Regions from separate parts of the Paenibacillus sp. PastF-3 genome, predicted to be linked through region 2. Evidence: predicted binding sites of a transcription regulator. Region 2 holds the regulator's gene; the other holds the start of a gene.
What was found. The regulator NrdR, encoded in region 2, represses ribonucleotide reductase genes. The targets are predictions, from matches to a motif close to AACACNATATATNGTGTT.

Region 1: a site for NrdR is predicted at 4,303-4,320, ahead of M2444_RS10080 (adenosylcobalamin-dependent ribonucleoside-diphosphate reductase). Genes of this name have one in related genera too.

What each region holds. Positions count from the first base shown of each region.
Region 1 covers NZ_JARXWM010000004.1:114,799-123,039, forward strand. Annotated here, with positions in the region: gene M2444_RS10065 (hypothetical protein) at 1-22, opposite strand, end outside; partial or broken gene M2444_RS33460 (YheC/YheD family protein) at 437-835, shown strand; gene M2444_RS10075 (hypothetical protein) at 928-1,233, shown strand; gene M2444_RS10080 (adenosylcobalamin-dependent ribonucleoside-diphosphate reductase) at 1,474-4,119, opposite strand; gene M2444_RS10085 (DEAD/DEAH box helicase) at 4,535-6,280, shown strand; gene M2444_RS10090 (YqhG family protein) at 6,277-7,341, shown strand; gene M2444_RS10095 (hypothetical protein) at 7,497-8,241, shown strand, end outside.
Region 2 covers NZ_JARXWM010000004.1:389,775-398,015, reverse strand. Annotated here, with positions in the region: gene polA (DNA polymerase I) at 1-364, shown strand, start outside; gene mutM (DNA-formamidopyrimidine glycosylase) at 417-1,253, shown strand; gene M2444_RS11240 (MntP/YtaF family protein) at 1,381-2,127, shown strand; gene coaE (dephospho-CoA kinase) at 2,137-2,733, shown strand; gene M2444_RS11230 (lytic transglycosylase domain-containing protein) at 2,730-3,293, shown strand; gene M2444_RS11225 (alpha/beta-type small acid-soluble spore protein) at 3,373-3,591, opposite strand; gene nrdR (transcriptional regulator NrdR) at 3,756-4,232, shown strand; tRNA gene M2444_RS11215 (tRNA-Ala) at 4,392-4,467, shown strand; tRNA gene M2444_RS11210 (tRNA-Lys) at 4,478-4,550, shown strand; gene M2444_RS11205 (sensor histidine kinase) at 4,956-6,737, shown strand; gene M2444_RS11200 (helix-turn-helix domain-containing protein) at 6,774-8,241, shown strand, end outside.

The DNA of each region.
Region 1 (8,241 bases), 270 kb from region 2:
GTCCTGTCTTGAATGATTTCATCTTTCGTCCCCCTTTTCCATTCGTTCACTTAATGCTCTAATGGTATCATCACCCTTCATCGAGATTTTCTTCTTACTTCAAGCACCTATATTCCACCCCTGAAATTATGTAGATTAATTTAAATTAAAACACTAAATATCCTTATAATGTAATCATCGGGAATTTCAAGGCGAAAACTAATAGAAAACCCCTCTTCCAAGTCAAGATTAGATAATTTATTTGAACTGATTTAAAGTTTATGACCAAAGAACAAAGTAGAAGTTAAGTACAACCCTTTTCATTAGACCTTTTGAGTTCAAATTACTTAGAAAAGCTGTATAGATCGTAAAGCTGGTTACAAACACATGTAATAAACAACACGATAGTTTGGTTATTACTGCGGTGAGAATCTTTTGAATATTTTTCCACATCTATATAGTACCGCTAAAACAGACACCAGTAGTCTATATCAAACCGGCTAACGGTACGGGTGGACGTGGTTTTCTTAGAATCGAGAAAATGAAGAATAAACAAGGCGTCTTTGATATCCAAGGCCGTCGGCAGGATCGCCGTATCATAGCCCCTCGGAAGGTCTCAGCCTCACGACTGGAATCGATTATTCGTCAATGTTGTATCGGAGGAAGCTTCCTCATTCAGCAGGGCATTCCACTGCAATTACTTGGCGGATGTTTTCATGATTACCGTATGCTTGTTTAGAAGAATGGGCAAGGGGGCTGGGAGCTAACGGGAATGGCCGCAAGAGTAGGTGCTGCACGAAGCATAACCTCTAATCTTCATGGTAGTGGTCACGCGGTTCGTGCAAAGACCTTTTGAAAGAGTAGCTAGGTAGGCACACAAGGACGAGCTGCGGTCAGCGATATTGATTTATCAATATTGACGTGATTCAGGACTATCGGGGTGACAGCGTGGATCATGACCAAGGGAATGGCGTATGGGACGATATTCATTTTATCGACATTCGTACAGAAAAAATCTTTAATAATGGTACCTCCGGCCAATTTAAGACGGCTCCGATCCTCATCTGTACGGCTAAATATGGCAGTGACGAGGTTGGCTCGGTCAGCAATGTAGAAATGCTCGATAGATGGATAGAAAATGGGTTGCAGGATGTATTGAAGGAGGAAGGAATAGTATCCATAGCCTTTTCACCATTGGCAAAGGGATTGCCATTAGAAGGTCTTTCAAAAGCAATTCTCCAAATATTATTCTAGATGTATTAAATCTTGCAACTAAGAGCAGGTTATCCGTTTCGTACTTTATATTCAGTGACAAACCAACAACAACTCATGTTTCTGTTTGGCTTATTATAAAAAAGCCGATAAACCTTAACAGAAAGGCTTACCGGCTTAAAAACTTAGTTCTAATACAAAATTTTTCTCGTTTAAAACGAATTTTTCTCATTTAAAATAAAAAATCACACTAAGTTATTCAAATTATTCTATGTCAATTACTTACCCGCAACGACTATACCCACAATTTCCGCAAGTCTTACAACCCTCAATATTAATCAGCGAAGCACCGCCACAAGAAGGACAAAGGTCACGGGAAGCAGAAGTATGGTTATGCGCGCCATGTCCGCCTTGACCATCTTCAATAGAAGCTGCCGCAGGAACACTCGCCTTCAACTCCGCGTTCAACGCTTCATGGAAATCCTCCAGCTCCAGAGTCGCTGCGATAGGTGCAGGCACATGATCATCATGAGCATTGTTCAGCACATGTGATTCCAGTGCCTTAGCTACAGCGTCAGCAATGGATTCAACTCGGTTCGCTCCGAATCCGATAGCGCCTGACCCACCGATCCCTTTCAGATGTTTGATCAACAGTTCTACCTTCTCGCCATGATCTCCATAACGGAGGAACAATGAGCAGACACGTCCAAGTGCTTCTGCCATCGCAAAGACGTCAGAGCCTGCTTTACCCACATTCAGGAAGATTTCTGCCGGCGTACCATCTAGATCATTGATCGTAATATATGCCATGCCGAAAGGTGTGTTGATTTTATAGGTAGCGCCGCGCAGAACCTGCGGACGTTTTTTGTATTGTTTATCTGCCTCTTTTGTAGTCACTTGAGACGTTGGACTTGCTGCTACAACACTTGTGCTTGCTTCTACAGTAGTTGTAGCTTCCTCTGCCGCAACCAGAGCGGCTTCTTTTTTGTCTTCTTTCTTCGAGGTTTGCAGAACTTGCACATCACGGCTACCATCACGGTAGATCGTAACGCCTTTGCAACCCAGATCGAAGGCCATTTCATAGAGCTCAGCCGTCTCTTCTACTGTGAAGTCAGACGGGCAGTTTGCAGTTTTGGAAATCGAGCTATCCACCCAGCGTTGAATCGCTGCTTGCGCACGGATATGATCCTTAGCTGACAAATCCATCGAGGTCACGAAGTAATCTGGCAGCTCTTCACCTGGATGAGCTTCAAGCCATTCTTGAGCGATTGGAACGAACTGCTCATCGTATCCAAGGCGGCTTTGACGGAAATATTTGAAGGCGAAATAAGGCTCAATACCTGTCGAAGTACCTACCATTGTACCTGTGCTGCCTGTAGGTGCTTGTGTTATCACTGTAACGTTACGCATGCCATGTTTACGAATCGCTTCACCAACCTCTGGATACGTTTTGAGCATATTTTTCATAAACCCGCTCATTAAATATTTCTCTGTGTCAAAAGCTAGGAAAGCTCCCTTCTCACCAGCAATCTCTGCAGAAGCAAGGTATGCTTCACGAGCCATAAAGCCGTAAAGCTTGTCCAGAAACGCCAAAGATTCCGGACTACCGTAACGGATGTTCAATTTGATCATCAGCTCAGCAAGACCCATCGTTCCGAGACCCACACGGCGTTCGTTTTTCTGATTCGCTTCATTTTCCGGGAAATGATAAGGGGTCTTATCAATAACATTGTCCAAGAAACGTACAGAATAACGCGTTGTAGTCGCGAGATCTTCCCAGTCTACATCATGATTCTTCTCATCGTAGAATTTGGACAGGTTCACAGCGGACAAATTGCAAACTCCCCAGCCTGGCAGTCCTTGCTCCCCGCACGGGTTCGTACAAATGATCGGATTAAAATACCAGCTGTTGGACATCTGATTATAGTATTCCATGAACACAACGCCTGGCTCAGCGGATTTCCAAGCGGATTCAATAATAGTGCGCCACACATCACGCGCTTTAACGGTGCGATAATGAATAACATTTTTGCCCGCAGCCTTCCACTTGTCTAGATCGCCGTCCCACACATCGTTGTAATCTGGGTCTGTGGTATCCGGGAACACTAAATCCCAATCTAGATCTTCTTTTACAGCCTTCATAAAGCTATTACTCACACATACCGAAAGGTTGGCGTTCGTCACTTGACCCATCGTTTGCTTCACGGTAATGAAATCCTCTACATCTGGATGCCAGTCATTAATCATTAGCATGAGTGCACCACGGCGGCTGCCGCCTTGTTCAATTAGTCCAGTGGTATAGCTGAACAGACCGCCCCAAGATACAGAACCACTAGATGAGCCATTGACACCTCGCACAATTGCACGGCGTGGACGAAGTGAGGATAGGTTAATTCCTACACCGCCACCTCGCGCCATAATCTCCGTCATTTCAGCCAACGTCTCCATAATGCCGCCACGGCTATCTTTTGGAGAAGGGATTACATAACAGTTGAACAATGTTAATTCTTCACTAGCGCCTGCACCAGCCGCAATCCGCCCACCCGGTACGAGCTTCCAATCATCCAGAATCGAGCGGAATTTACCCGCCCATTCTTCTTGAAGCTCAGGCGTCTTCTCCACAGAAGCCATAGCTGTAGATAGACGATCCCACATTTCCTCTGGTGTTTTTTCTATATTAAGCGTCAGCTTTTCAACATCTGATTTTACAAGTTCGCCGCTCCGTGTCTTCACGGTTACGATTCTCTCGTTACGTTCTACGATCTCTCCGACTTCCTTCGTGGGAAACTTCGGATCATCTTTTGTCAGAACGAGTACAACATCGCCCACTTTAGCATTATTGCTGTCGGCATCCTTCCAAGCATAACGATCCAAAAATATTTTTTCACTTAGCCCTTCAAGGCGTTGCTTACGTTCCACTTTACCCAATAGAAAAACCTCCCGCAATGTAGTAAATATTAGTTCCAGTTCAGGTGTGGGCGTACATTTTGTGACCCACAACAAAAACTTCCTTACACTTATCTTCCGTCTTACGGGTGTATGTAGGAAGTTCATCTTGTCAATAACAAATAGCAGCTATGCACTTTAAAAAAATCACATTTTCATGCTTTTGTCACAATATATTGTGTGCGTCAGCTTTTAAACTATACCACATATTGTATCGAAGGTCTTTTTCGAAAATAGAGTCAAGCAGCCGAAATATCGCAAACCTTGCCGCGTTTTCTCGCTTTTACTCTCTTTTTTAAAGGCTATCAAGAAAAATAGAAGGTTATGAATTCTCTTGTTTAAGAGCATACTACTCCTACGAATGATGATATAAATTAGCATCTGAGGAGGCTGTACCATGACGCAATTATTCCGTAATTCTCTACCTCACAAAGGTGGAAAGTCAGCGCCTATACTGCCTGTTCCTCTTTCTTTTGACCGGAATTGGCTGCAGGATCTAGAACTTAAACTAGATAAAGGTGGTCCGTGGGGAGACTACCGTCTGTCCAAGCTTGCCTTGCAGGGTGAACAAACGGGTCTAGTAACAAGCTTCGATGAGCTGCAATGCATGAAGCATTTATCCGGATTATCCCCGCTTCCTCATCAGCTCGATACCGCGCATAAGGTTCTGTTTGAGATGTCGGGCCGCGCGATTCTTGCAGACGAGGTTGGACTAGGAAAGACGATTGAAGCAGGACTTGTACTCAAGGAATATCTTGTCCGCGGTCTAGTCTCTAAAGTACTTATTCTGGTACCCGCTTCCCTCGTATTGCAGTGGGTCCGCGAGCTGAATGCCAAGTTTGGCATCTCTGCTGTTGCACAGAAAAAAGCATATTCCTGGGGGAATGCGATTGTCGTCGCATCTATGGATACCGCGAAGCGCGATCCTCATAAAGAAATGCTGCTGGAAAATGAATATGACATGTTGATTATTGATGAGGCCCATAAGCTGAAGAATAAGAAATCGACCAATTATCTATTTGTGCAGCAATTACGCAAAAAATATTGCCTGCTCCTAACCGCTACTCCCGTTCAGAATGATCTGGGCGAGCTATTTAATTTGATCACTTTACTGAAACCGGGGCAATTAGGAAATCAGGGTGATTTTGCTTCGAATTTCGTCGTTGATAAACGTCAACCTAAGAATGAAGGTCAGCTAAGGGACGAGCTATCGAAGGTGATGATCCGTAATCGGCGTGGCGAAGGTCCAGTTAACTTTACGAAACGAAAAGTCCGTAATATCCCGCTAGTTCTTTCACAGGAAGAGAGAGTATTATATGACGCTGTCACTTCTTTTGTTAAAGATCAGTATCAGGAATCAGGCGGCAATCTTAGCAGCATGCTTTCCTTGGTAACGCTTCAGCGTGAGGTGTGCAGCAGTAGGGATGCCGTCTTCATCACTTTAGTTAATCTGATCAAGAAGCTGCCCGCTGATTCGCCGAAACGCGATCGGATGATGGAGCTATTGCAGACACTTCGTACGGTTAAGACCAATACCAAAGCCGAAACAACACTATCTCTCATTCAAGAAATGAATGAAAAGGTCATCGTTTTTACGGAGTATCGCGCGACTCAAGAATATTTGCTTCAGTATTTCCGCGAACATGGGCTAATGTGTGTTTCTTATTCCGGCGGGATGAATCGTGGTAAAAAGGACTGGATGATGGACCTCTTCCGCGGTCGTGCTCAAGTCATGATCGCTACTGAGGCTGGTGGTGAGGGCATTAACCTGCAGTTCTGTCACCATATGATCAACTTCGATCTGCCTTGGAATCCCATGAGAGTAGAACAACGGATTGGGCGGGTGCACCGGTTAGGTCAGGAAAATGACGTGGTTATCTATAATTTATCCACACAAGGTACGATTGAAGAACATATCCTTCATCTGCTACACGAGAAGATCAATATGTTCGAAATGGTCATTGGCGGGCTGGATGTGATTCTGGAGCGTTTTGAGAAGAAAGAATCGCTGGAGAAAAGTTTATACAAAATCATGCTCGAATCCCGCTCCGATGAAGAGCTGCGAAATGAGCTTGATCATATCGGTGAATCCCTAAGTGAGTTGACTCAGGGTATCAAAAAGGAAAGTGAGACTGCGACATGACCCTCAACTCACAGGAAGTACGTAAACATGTAATGGATTATCTGGAGGCTACAGAATGTTCCATTATTGAAGTATCGCCCATTCACGTAACTGTAAAGCTATCACCAAGAGCTGACAAAATGCTTACAGATCGACCTTATTATTGGGGATTCGTGGAGCGTACTGGTGTTGATCCGGAGACACTCTCTTTCACCTTTGTTTTTGATCCGGAAAAATACGATAATCAGGCAGCTATAGAAGTTCCGCCAGCGGTAAATCGCAGCATCGGAGCATTGAACCCGCCAATTACCGGAAGTCCAGTGGTAGATGCGTCAACCGATATTGAGGCCAGCGCGGATCTATTAGATTCAGCAACACCTGAAAATAATGTGGTTCATGTCCCTTCCTCAAATCCAGAGGATAGCATCCTAGCCCGCTACTTCGGTATTGTTCCAGCGCTGCCTCGCATTGGACCTGGCATGATAAGACGTGAAGATATCATCTATGGTAGCAAGCGCCTGCAGCAAATTTGGAGTGCGGCCCAAGATGAAGGGAAATGCCTTTACTTATTTGAAGATCCCGGTAGCAGGCAGCGGAATACACTCTTCTCTGCAGCCTATGAACCATGGCTCGGCGTCTGCTATAAAGTGGAGATGAGCTGCGATTTGAAACGGGAAGAACTGCATTATCTTGGAATCTCTCTGACAAAAGGGACCATCATTGATGACTTCAACGCTAAGATAGCCTCTCTGGAGATGATCCCCCGTTTACCAGAAAACGTCCATATTCAGCCTTATGAATTAACAGTGACAGTCGCTACAGATTTATTAGAGGCTCATCTTACCTCACATCTGGCCGAACTCGATTACACTTGGGCAGAACAGGCACGTGAGCGTCTTAGAATCGAGCTGGCTATCATTGATATTTATTACGGAGAGCTGCTGAAAGAGCCTGATGAAGAAAAGCGTTTAGGCACTCAGGAGCAGTATAACCGTCGTCGGCAGGAGACCATCTGGCAATATGAGCCCCAAATTGCAGTTTCTGCGATAACCTACGGACTGTTTCATCTGCGAAGCCTATAGAATGCGACCCTACTCGCTAAAAGCAGGCAAAAAAACAAGAGAACTTTTGCCTTGAGGCGCGACAGCAAGCAACAGCCTTTTTATAGCCTGTCCACTACAATAGAGTAAAGCTTAACTTTCCTGACATTTCTTAACAAAGAAAGGTGATCGACGCCATGAAAATAAGTTTGCGTCGGAGGCTGAAACTTGCGGGACAAGGATGCCTCCTCCTGCTTCTAAGCTTTGGACTGTTTGTATCCAGTTCTGGTTCCCCTTCAGCGCTGGCGCTGGCCAGAGTAAGTGTGATCCAGTCAGTCACACAGGATGTAATTCCTGTATTGAAGATGAGTACCTTACCTTCTCCCAGTACGGTCCAAGAATTCGCTAAGGCTACACTGAACAAGCTCGCTGCAGAAGCTCCATTTACAGCCTGGAAGGATGCAGGGATAGAATATTATCCCCTTGGTCCAGGTACTCATGGCTGGCTTGTAAATGTGATGAAGGGCGAAGAGCGGATCGGATACATGATCATTTCCGCCACCGATACAGGCGGATATATGCTAAGTGAATATGGAGCCGGCACTTATGGACTCCCATACAGTTTAAATGATCTGCGCCAGTTTTTGGTGCAGAAGGGTCTCATTACATCATCTTTTTCAGGACAAATAAAACTTACTGCTTTATATGCACCGCTTCTACCGGTCTGGAAAATAACCATTGACGAAAAGACGGTTTACATTAATGCTTCCGTGCCGCAAATTTTACCTTGGACACTAAGCAAGGCGGAAGAAGTTCTTAAAGAGCAGCCTCCTGCAACAGATGTAATTACTAATCTTAATCCTGACGTATCACCGCTATCGGCCTTCAATAGTGGAGGGTCAGATGATCCTTACGAAGATATCCTATGGCTGACGGCTCCTA
Region 2 (8,241 bases):
TGCAAGGAAACATGGATATGTAACCACGCTGCTGGAACGTCGTCGGTACTTGCCTGAGATTAATGCAAAGAACTTTAATCTACGTTCGTTTGCGGAACGTACGGCAATGAATACACCTATACAAGGAACTGCCGCTGATATTATTAAGCTGGCGATGGTGCATATGGATAAGGCGCTTTTCGAGCGTGGGCTAAAGAGCCGTATGCTGCTTCAGGTGCACGATGAGCTTGTATTCGAGGTGCCAGAGGATGAAATGGAGCTCATGAAGACGCTTTTGCCGGAAGTCATGGGTGGAGCATTGCAGTTATCTGTGCCGCTTAAAGCAGAGGTAAGTTTTGGCAGCAACTGGTACGAAGCGAAATAGGCTCCCTTTAAGGTGTGTATATCAGCTATAATGTAGTTGAGGTGAAGACATCATGCCGGAATTACCGGAAGTAGAGACAGTCAAGAGAACACTGAATGATTTAGTTAATGGAAAGCAGATAGAGAATGTAACCGTCCGGTTGGCCCGGATTATTCAGCGGCCGGATGATATTCAGGCTTTTGCCAACCTGCTCACAGGTCATAGCATTGTTAATGTTGAACGAAGAGGGAAATTTTTGCGTATCGTGTTAGACGGTCTGGTGCTGGTATCTCATTTACGGATGGAGGGCCGTTACGGACTTTTTTCGAACGAAGATCCACTGGACAAGCATACACATGTGATATTCCATTTTACCGATGGTACTGAGCTACGTTACACGGATGTTCGTCAGTTTGGTACGATGCATCTTTTTCAGATTGGTGAAGATCTGCAGTTGCCTCCTCTTAATAAGCTAGGACAGGAGCCGCTGGAGCCATCCTTTACGCCGGAGAAGTTTAAGCAGATTGTATCAGGCAAAAGCACAAAAATTAAATCGCTGCTGCTGAATCAGGAATATATCGTGGGCATAGGTAATATTTATGTAGATGAGTCGCTGCATCGTGCAGGGATACATCCTGAAGTCAGCGCTAAAGATCTTTTGGATGAGCAACTTGATCAGCTACATCACGCTATTGTCAGTACGCTGACGGAAGCGGTAAACGCTGGTGGTTCATCTGTAAAATCATATGTGAATGGTCAAGGTGAGAGTGGCACTTATCAGCAGCAGCTGTTGATTTACGGTCGTAAAGATCAGCCGTGTAACCACTGTGGAACGATGATTGAGAAAACCGTTGTAGGTGGCCGCGGCACGCATTATTGTCCAAGCTGTCAGCGTAAGTCAGAAAACTGAAGAAGTAATTAGGTTGGCACCCACTACTTGTCCCGCCCATATACTGTGTGAAGAATGCTTAATAGAGAACGGAAGCTGAATGAAATGTAATCTTCAGTGTTCCGGTTCTTCACAGGAGGGATTGCGGGTGCTCAGCCCATTTTTTTCACTAATATTACTAGCTTTTGCTTTGAGTCTGGATGGTTTTGGCGTTGGTATTACATATGGACTGCGTAAAATGAAAATACCATTGCTCTCCATTCTGATTATCTCGCTTTGTTCGGGGGTAGTTATCTGTGTATCTATGCAAGTGGGTGTTCTGCTTGCCAAGGTAGTGTCTCCACATGCAGCTTCTGAGGTTGGCGCTGTTATACTTGTGCTAATGGGGTGCTGGTCGCTCGTCCAGATGCTAATGCAGAAGGAGAAGGAACAGACAGGTGAGCATAAAGTAGATAGTGAAGAAAATGTACTATCCACAGAAGCTCGGGCAGAGGTAGCTGTTGTTACTGAAGATGTTGTAGAACAGGTTGCCATGGCTCCTGAACAGGCAAAGTCGGCTGTCTTTTCCCTTGAGCTACGACGGTTGGGGATTGTTGTACAGATCCTACGTACTCCGTCTTCTGCAGATATGGATGATTCCGGAAGTATTTCTTCGATGGAAGCTATGCTGCTCGGGATTGCCCTCTCTCTAGATGCTTTTGGAGCTGGACTTGGCGCAGCATTGCTGGGGTTCAATCCGATATGGACATCACTTACAATTGCTCTGTTTAGTGGTACATTTCTATTGCTGGGCATGAAGACTGGATTAAGATTCGCCGGGAACTACTGGATGAAGCATGCTGCTGCACTACCCGCGTTATTATTAATTACAATGGGAATACTGAAGCTATTATGAGGTGAGTACATGATTATTGGCTTAACCGGAGGCATTGCATCCGGAAAAAGCACGGTGTCTGCACTGCTTGTGAGCAAGGGAGCGAGGCTGGTTGACGCGGATGTGATCGCCAGAGAAGTTATGCTCCCCGGTCATGAGGTGCTGGCTGCGGCTGTGAAACAATTCGGAAGCGAGATCCTCTCTCCGGATGGCACCCTGAATAGGGGCAAGCTGGGGGACATTGTATTTCAAGACCCAGCGGCCCTGCAAGCCCTGAACAATCTGACGCATCCCGCAATCCGGCGGGAAATTAAAGAACGTATGAACAGCCTGGAAGTAGAAGATCCAAAGAAGTTAACAATTGTGGATATCCCTCTTCTTTTCGAATCAGGACTCGAGAACTTGTTCCATGAAATACTAGTGGTATACGTACCTCGTGAAGTGCAAATCGCTCGATTAATGGAACGTAACGGACTTTCTTTAGAACAAGCAGAAGCACGCTTAAATGCACAGATGGATATTGAAGCAAAGCGTAACAAAGCGGACTATATCATTGACAACAGTGGCGAACTTGCGCACACTGAGCAACAGGTTTCTGTTCTTTGGGACAGGCTGGGCTTATCATGAAATGGTTACGTAAAAAAAGAGTCCTTCTTCTATTATTCATTGGTTTTACTGCGATATTGTTTCTGAGTACGAACTGGATGTCCTGGTTTTATCCGATCCATTATAAAGATGAGATCCGTAAGCACAGCATTACGTACGATATAGACCCATTTCTAGTGGCTTCGATTATCCGAGTGGAAACGAACTTCAAAACTGGACGAGAATCCAAAAAGGGTGCTATAGGCTTAATGCAGCTTATGCCGGATACTGCCAAATGGGCCCTTGAAAAGGCCAAGCTTCCTGATGTTTCTATGGAGGAGCTTAAGCATGAACCATCGGCAAATATTGAACTAGGTACCTGGTACCTTTCAACATTATCCCGTCAATTCGAAGGTAAACGTACGGCAGTTATCGCTGCCTATAATGCTGGACCGGGTAAAGTTCAAAAATGGCTGGATGAAGGGATATGGGATGGAACGGATGCTACGATTAAGGATATTCCGTTTGGTGAAACCCGCCATTATGTTCAGCGCGTCAACTATTACTATGATCAGTACACGGATATTTACAACGAATTCTAAAACCGTGTTATGTATAAAAAGAAGCATTAAACGACCTGCGGGTCGTTTAATACTTCTTCAGTAAGCTTATGTGGACAGGTTATTTGAATTGACCTGCCAATTGTTGTTCTGCCAGGGTTACAAGACGTTTAGTGATGTAACCACCGATCGAACCATTTTCATAAGAAGTTTTATTGCCATTGTAACCATCTGGGGAAAGCGTGATTCCGAGTTCTTGGGCAACTTCATATTTAAGTTGTTCCAAAGCACCGCGGGAATTTGGAGCTACAAGGTTATTGGAGCTGTTGTTTTGGCTCATTGCTGTTCACCTCCTCTGTTGGTAACTGTATTATGTGCCGTACTTGCCATAATCATTACAATAAAAAAACGGTGATTTCTGGAAAAAATGAAATAGCCCTTTAAAAGCCGGATGTTTAACATACCGGGACTAAAAACATTATGTAATAGGAAGTGATGAAGCTTATGAAATGCCCTTACTGCGATCACACAAATACTAAAGTGCTCGACTCGCGACCAGCGAATGAGAATAAGTCAATCCGCCGCAGGCGTGAATGTGAGCGTTGCAGCAAACGGTTTACAACCTTTGAAATGATCGAGGAAACACCGTTAATCGTGATCAAAAAAGACGGCAGCCGTGAGGAATTCAGCCGTGATAAAATTCTGCGTGGTTTAATCCGGGCTTGCGAGAAACGCCCCGTCTCTGTAGAACGTCTAGAGAAGATCGTCTCTGAGGTGGAGAAATCCCTACGCGGCATCGCCGTAGCTGAGGTAGAGAGCCAACAGATCGGTGAATTGGTTATGGAACAGCTCTATCCAGTAGATGAGGTCGCTTACGTTCGCTTTGCATCCGTATACCGCCAGTTCAAGGATATTAACATGTTTATGAAGGAACTGAAGGGTCTGCTATCTAAGAGCACCGGGGATCTGGACAGATTGTAGAGTTGTGGCTAGTCGAATGACTAAAAAAAGTGTTGACAGCGAAGGCGATTTTTTATATTATATAGGAGTCGCCTACGGCGCTTAGATTTGTCAGAATGACTTAAATACACCGAACTAAATTTTAGAATGTGTGATTTCATACATCTGAAAATTACGTTTGGGGCCATAGCTCAGCTGGGAGAGCGCATCGCTGGCAGCGATGAGGTCAGGGGTTCGATCCCCCTTGGCTCCACCAAACTTCATATGGACTCTTAGCTCAGTTGGTAGAGCAGTAGACTCTTAATCTATTTGTCCAGGGTTCGAGCCCCTGAGAGTCCATCCTAAAGAAACGGCAGAAATGCCGTTTTTTTTGTTGTTTAGGGACGGAGTGGCTTTTTATACTTTGGGTAGAAAAAACGTTCATTGTAAGGAGAGCCGTGCGGAAACATAGCTCCCGGTGCAAAAGCCGCTTTTATGGGAAGCGGCTTTCGCATGATCAGTCAAGAAATAGACCGTATTCCTTGGACAAGGGAGGTCTATTTTTTTTGCGCTGAAGTAAGATCCAGTGCTCTCTCCCGGTACATCGACGACCTCAAGACCAGGCAATGCTTCATCAAGTCAACAATAAACTCTAGTCGGGACGAGCGACTTAGGTTATCATGAAAGCGCAAACATATTTTCTGAGAAGTCATGAAAGCTACAATTTAGCTACAGAGCATAAAGGCAATCTGAACGGAGGATACGATGGAAAACTGGTTGGGTAAATCGTTAAAGCAGAAGCTGAGCTTGTTGATTATTATTTCGGTATTGGTACCGGTGTTGTCTCTGGGACTGTTCTCCTATTATATCGCTGAAAGCTTAACGGAGGAGAAAGCGAAAAGTTCAGGCATGAACACGCTTAGGCAAATTGGGGCCTATTTGGAAAATATGGTGAGCGATGTTGAGAATCTATCACTATTCCTCATCGGCCACCCGGATGTCCAAAGCTATTTGAAAACACCGGAACATGATTTGTTAAAGCAAACCTCGATCGTTAATTTACTTACAACATTATCGATTTCCAAACCATATATCGCCAATGTCATGATCGAATCGAATGAAGATAATAAGCCGTCGGTTTCCTTCAGATCCGTGCTCGAATCAGAATGGGCCGATATTCAGAGCGAATATCCCGGTTACTATGAGGAATATCCCAAGTGGTGGTCTCCGGTGCATCATTTCGTTACGTCGGACGGTAAGGAGGATGTCATTACGATGTCGCGGCCGATTCGCAGCACATCCAAATATTACAGTATCGGCATGCTTAAAATTAGCTTGACACAATCGGTTATCTCTAACCATTTAAAGCAAGCTGGACTAGAGGGGGAAGGCGTCGCCCTGCTGTTGGACGGACAAAATCAGATATTGGCTGGGCCGGAAGGATATTCGACTAACAAGAACTTAAACGAGTATTTCCCCGGAATAGTTGATTTCAAGGGGAAATCGGGTTCGTTCGATTACCGGGAAGCGGAGGAACGGAGTACAGTACTGTACTATCAGATGCCGAATGTTAACTGGAGGCTCGTAGGGATCATTCCGGCAAAAGCTTACAGAGCGCAGAACCAGTATTTTTTAACGTTAACTGCAATTGCAGTCAGCATTTCCATGCTCTTTGTCATCGCTTTCGTCCTTGTACTTATTCAAAAGGTGACGAAACCGCTGTCTGCATTAACGAAGTTTCTTAGAAATTCCAGCCCGGACGAGCCGCTGCCTACGCTGCCCGTCACATCGATCGATGAGGTTGGACAACTGATTATTAGCTATAATCGGATGAGCTCGCGAATTATTAATTTAACTGATGAGGTGAAGCTGAGCGAAGCGTTGAAGAAAGAAGCAGATATGTCGGCGCTTCAAGCGCAGATCAATCCGCATTTTCTATATAATACGTTGTCGTCAGTCCACTGGATGGCGCTAATGAAGGGAGAAGAAAGAATCGCGGATATGGTTGGCTCATTGAGTGATTTTCTTCGGTTCAGTTTAAATAAGGGACAGGAATATTGTGCAATCAGCCAAGAAATTCTGCATGTAGATCATTATGTGAAGATTCAGTCCATTCGATATCCAGATAAATTCGATTACGAGGCGGATATTCCGGCGGAGCTGCTGGATCTGAGAATGCTGAAGCTGCTGCTCCAGCCGCTAATTGAAAATGCGATGCTTCATGGCATTTTGAAAAGAGAGGGTAAAGGAAGCATTATTGTTAAAGCGTTGTCTGCGGGAGAGCGTATAACATTTATTGTTCAGGATGATGGTGTCGGCATGAGTAAGGAAAGAGTGGAGCTACTAAGGGAGAAGATAAGCGCAAATTTGGGCATTGATCCGCTGAAGAATAATGACTCGGCAGGCAGCAGCTACGGATTGCGTAATGTGCATAATCGGCTACAGCTTCATTATGGGCACGAAGCTGGCTTGCGGATTGAAAGTGCAGAAGGTAGCGGCACTAAAGTTAGCTTTACGATTATTCCGCTCCAATCAGAAATCAAATAGATTGCAACCTATGTGGGGAAGAAGGAGAGTCTGCATATGAAGCTTTTAATTGTAGATGACGAAGTCATTATTAGGACCGGCATTAGCACGGTTATTAAATGGGAAGAGAATGGCATTGAGCTGCTTGTGCCGGCTGCTTCCGCAGAGGAAGCTTTGATGCGCATTCCGGTTGAGTGTCCTGACATCATTCTAACCGATATTCGGATGACGGGAATGACGGGATTGGAATTATCTCGTGAGGTTAAGCGGAATTTTCCTTACATTGAAATTGTTATATTGTCTGGATTCGATGATTTCGCATATGCACAGCAAGCGATGCGGGAAGGCATAAGTGATTATTTGCTTAAAAATAGCCGTCCTGGCGATATCATGACTGCGGTTATGCGCGTGAAGCAGCGTATCGTCAGCAGAAGGGAGGCTGATCATCAAGGCGCCATCCATCAAACGGCGTTCCGCTGGAAGCAGCTAGATCGGTTTCTTCGCGGGGACAATCTCCTGACGGAGCGTGAAAGTGAGGAACTGTTGATCTATTATCCTGAGCTGAGGCTCGGATCGGATATGGAGAAGCTAGAGCTATGGCTAGTGACATCAGCGTCTCCACTGACCATGAAGGAGGAGACGGAAAGTGAAATGAATGAGGCGGCTGCGATGATTAGGGATTCACTTGGCTGTGTCATTCTGGATTGGGAATATGGATGGCTGCTTATTTTCCGCAGGGGGCAGCCGGGCGCGAAGCGATTGGTTAAGGCGTCGATGGAGCGGGCGGAGCGCGTTTATCGCCAGCCTTTTTTTGCAGCATGCGGTGTATGGGCCAGCAATGTGGCAGAATTGAGGGAGTCCCTTCGGACCGCCGAACATACCACCTCTTTCCGATGGTTAGCAGAGGAAGCAAGGCTGCTGGTTTATGAGGATATTAAAGACCGAAAAGGAATGCGGACCGTTTGTACGGAAGAAGTGGAGAGTAAGTTAACCGCCGTTCTGAGAAGCGGAAGCCGAGAAGTCGTACAGCAGTGGATTAAAGGTGAACTGGCGAGCATTAGGCAGGATACGGAAGCGACGCCTAGTTCGGTTCAAGCGTATTTGCATTCGTTGATCGTTGGGGGATACCGCTGGTTAGAGCGTGCAGCGGCATCCGTGGGTCAATCGATGCCGAAGCTTCCGCAGCTTGAACAGCTGGATATGAAGCTGCTTTCAACGAATCCAGAAGAAATACTGCAGCAGATGCTGCTTGCAATCCATGCGCAGTATGAACGATTAAATGGGAGCAGAAATGAAGCCATAAACCGAACTGTGGCTTATATACGCGAGCATCTTGCTGACAGCTTGTCTTTGGCACAGGTAGCGGCAAGCGTACATATGAATCCAAACTATTTTAGCAAGCTGTTTAAACAGGAAACAGGTAAAAACTATATTGAGTATGTAACGGAAGCGAGAATGGAATGGGCTAGCCGTTTGTTGAAGGAAACGCCGGCGAAGGTAAGCGAGATCGCTAGGCGGGTAGGTT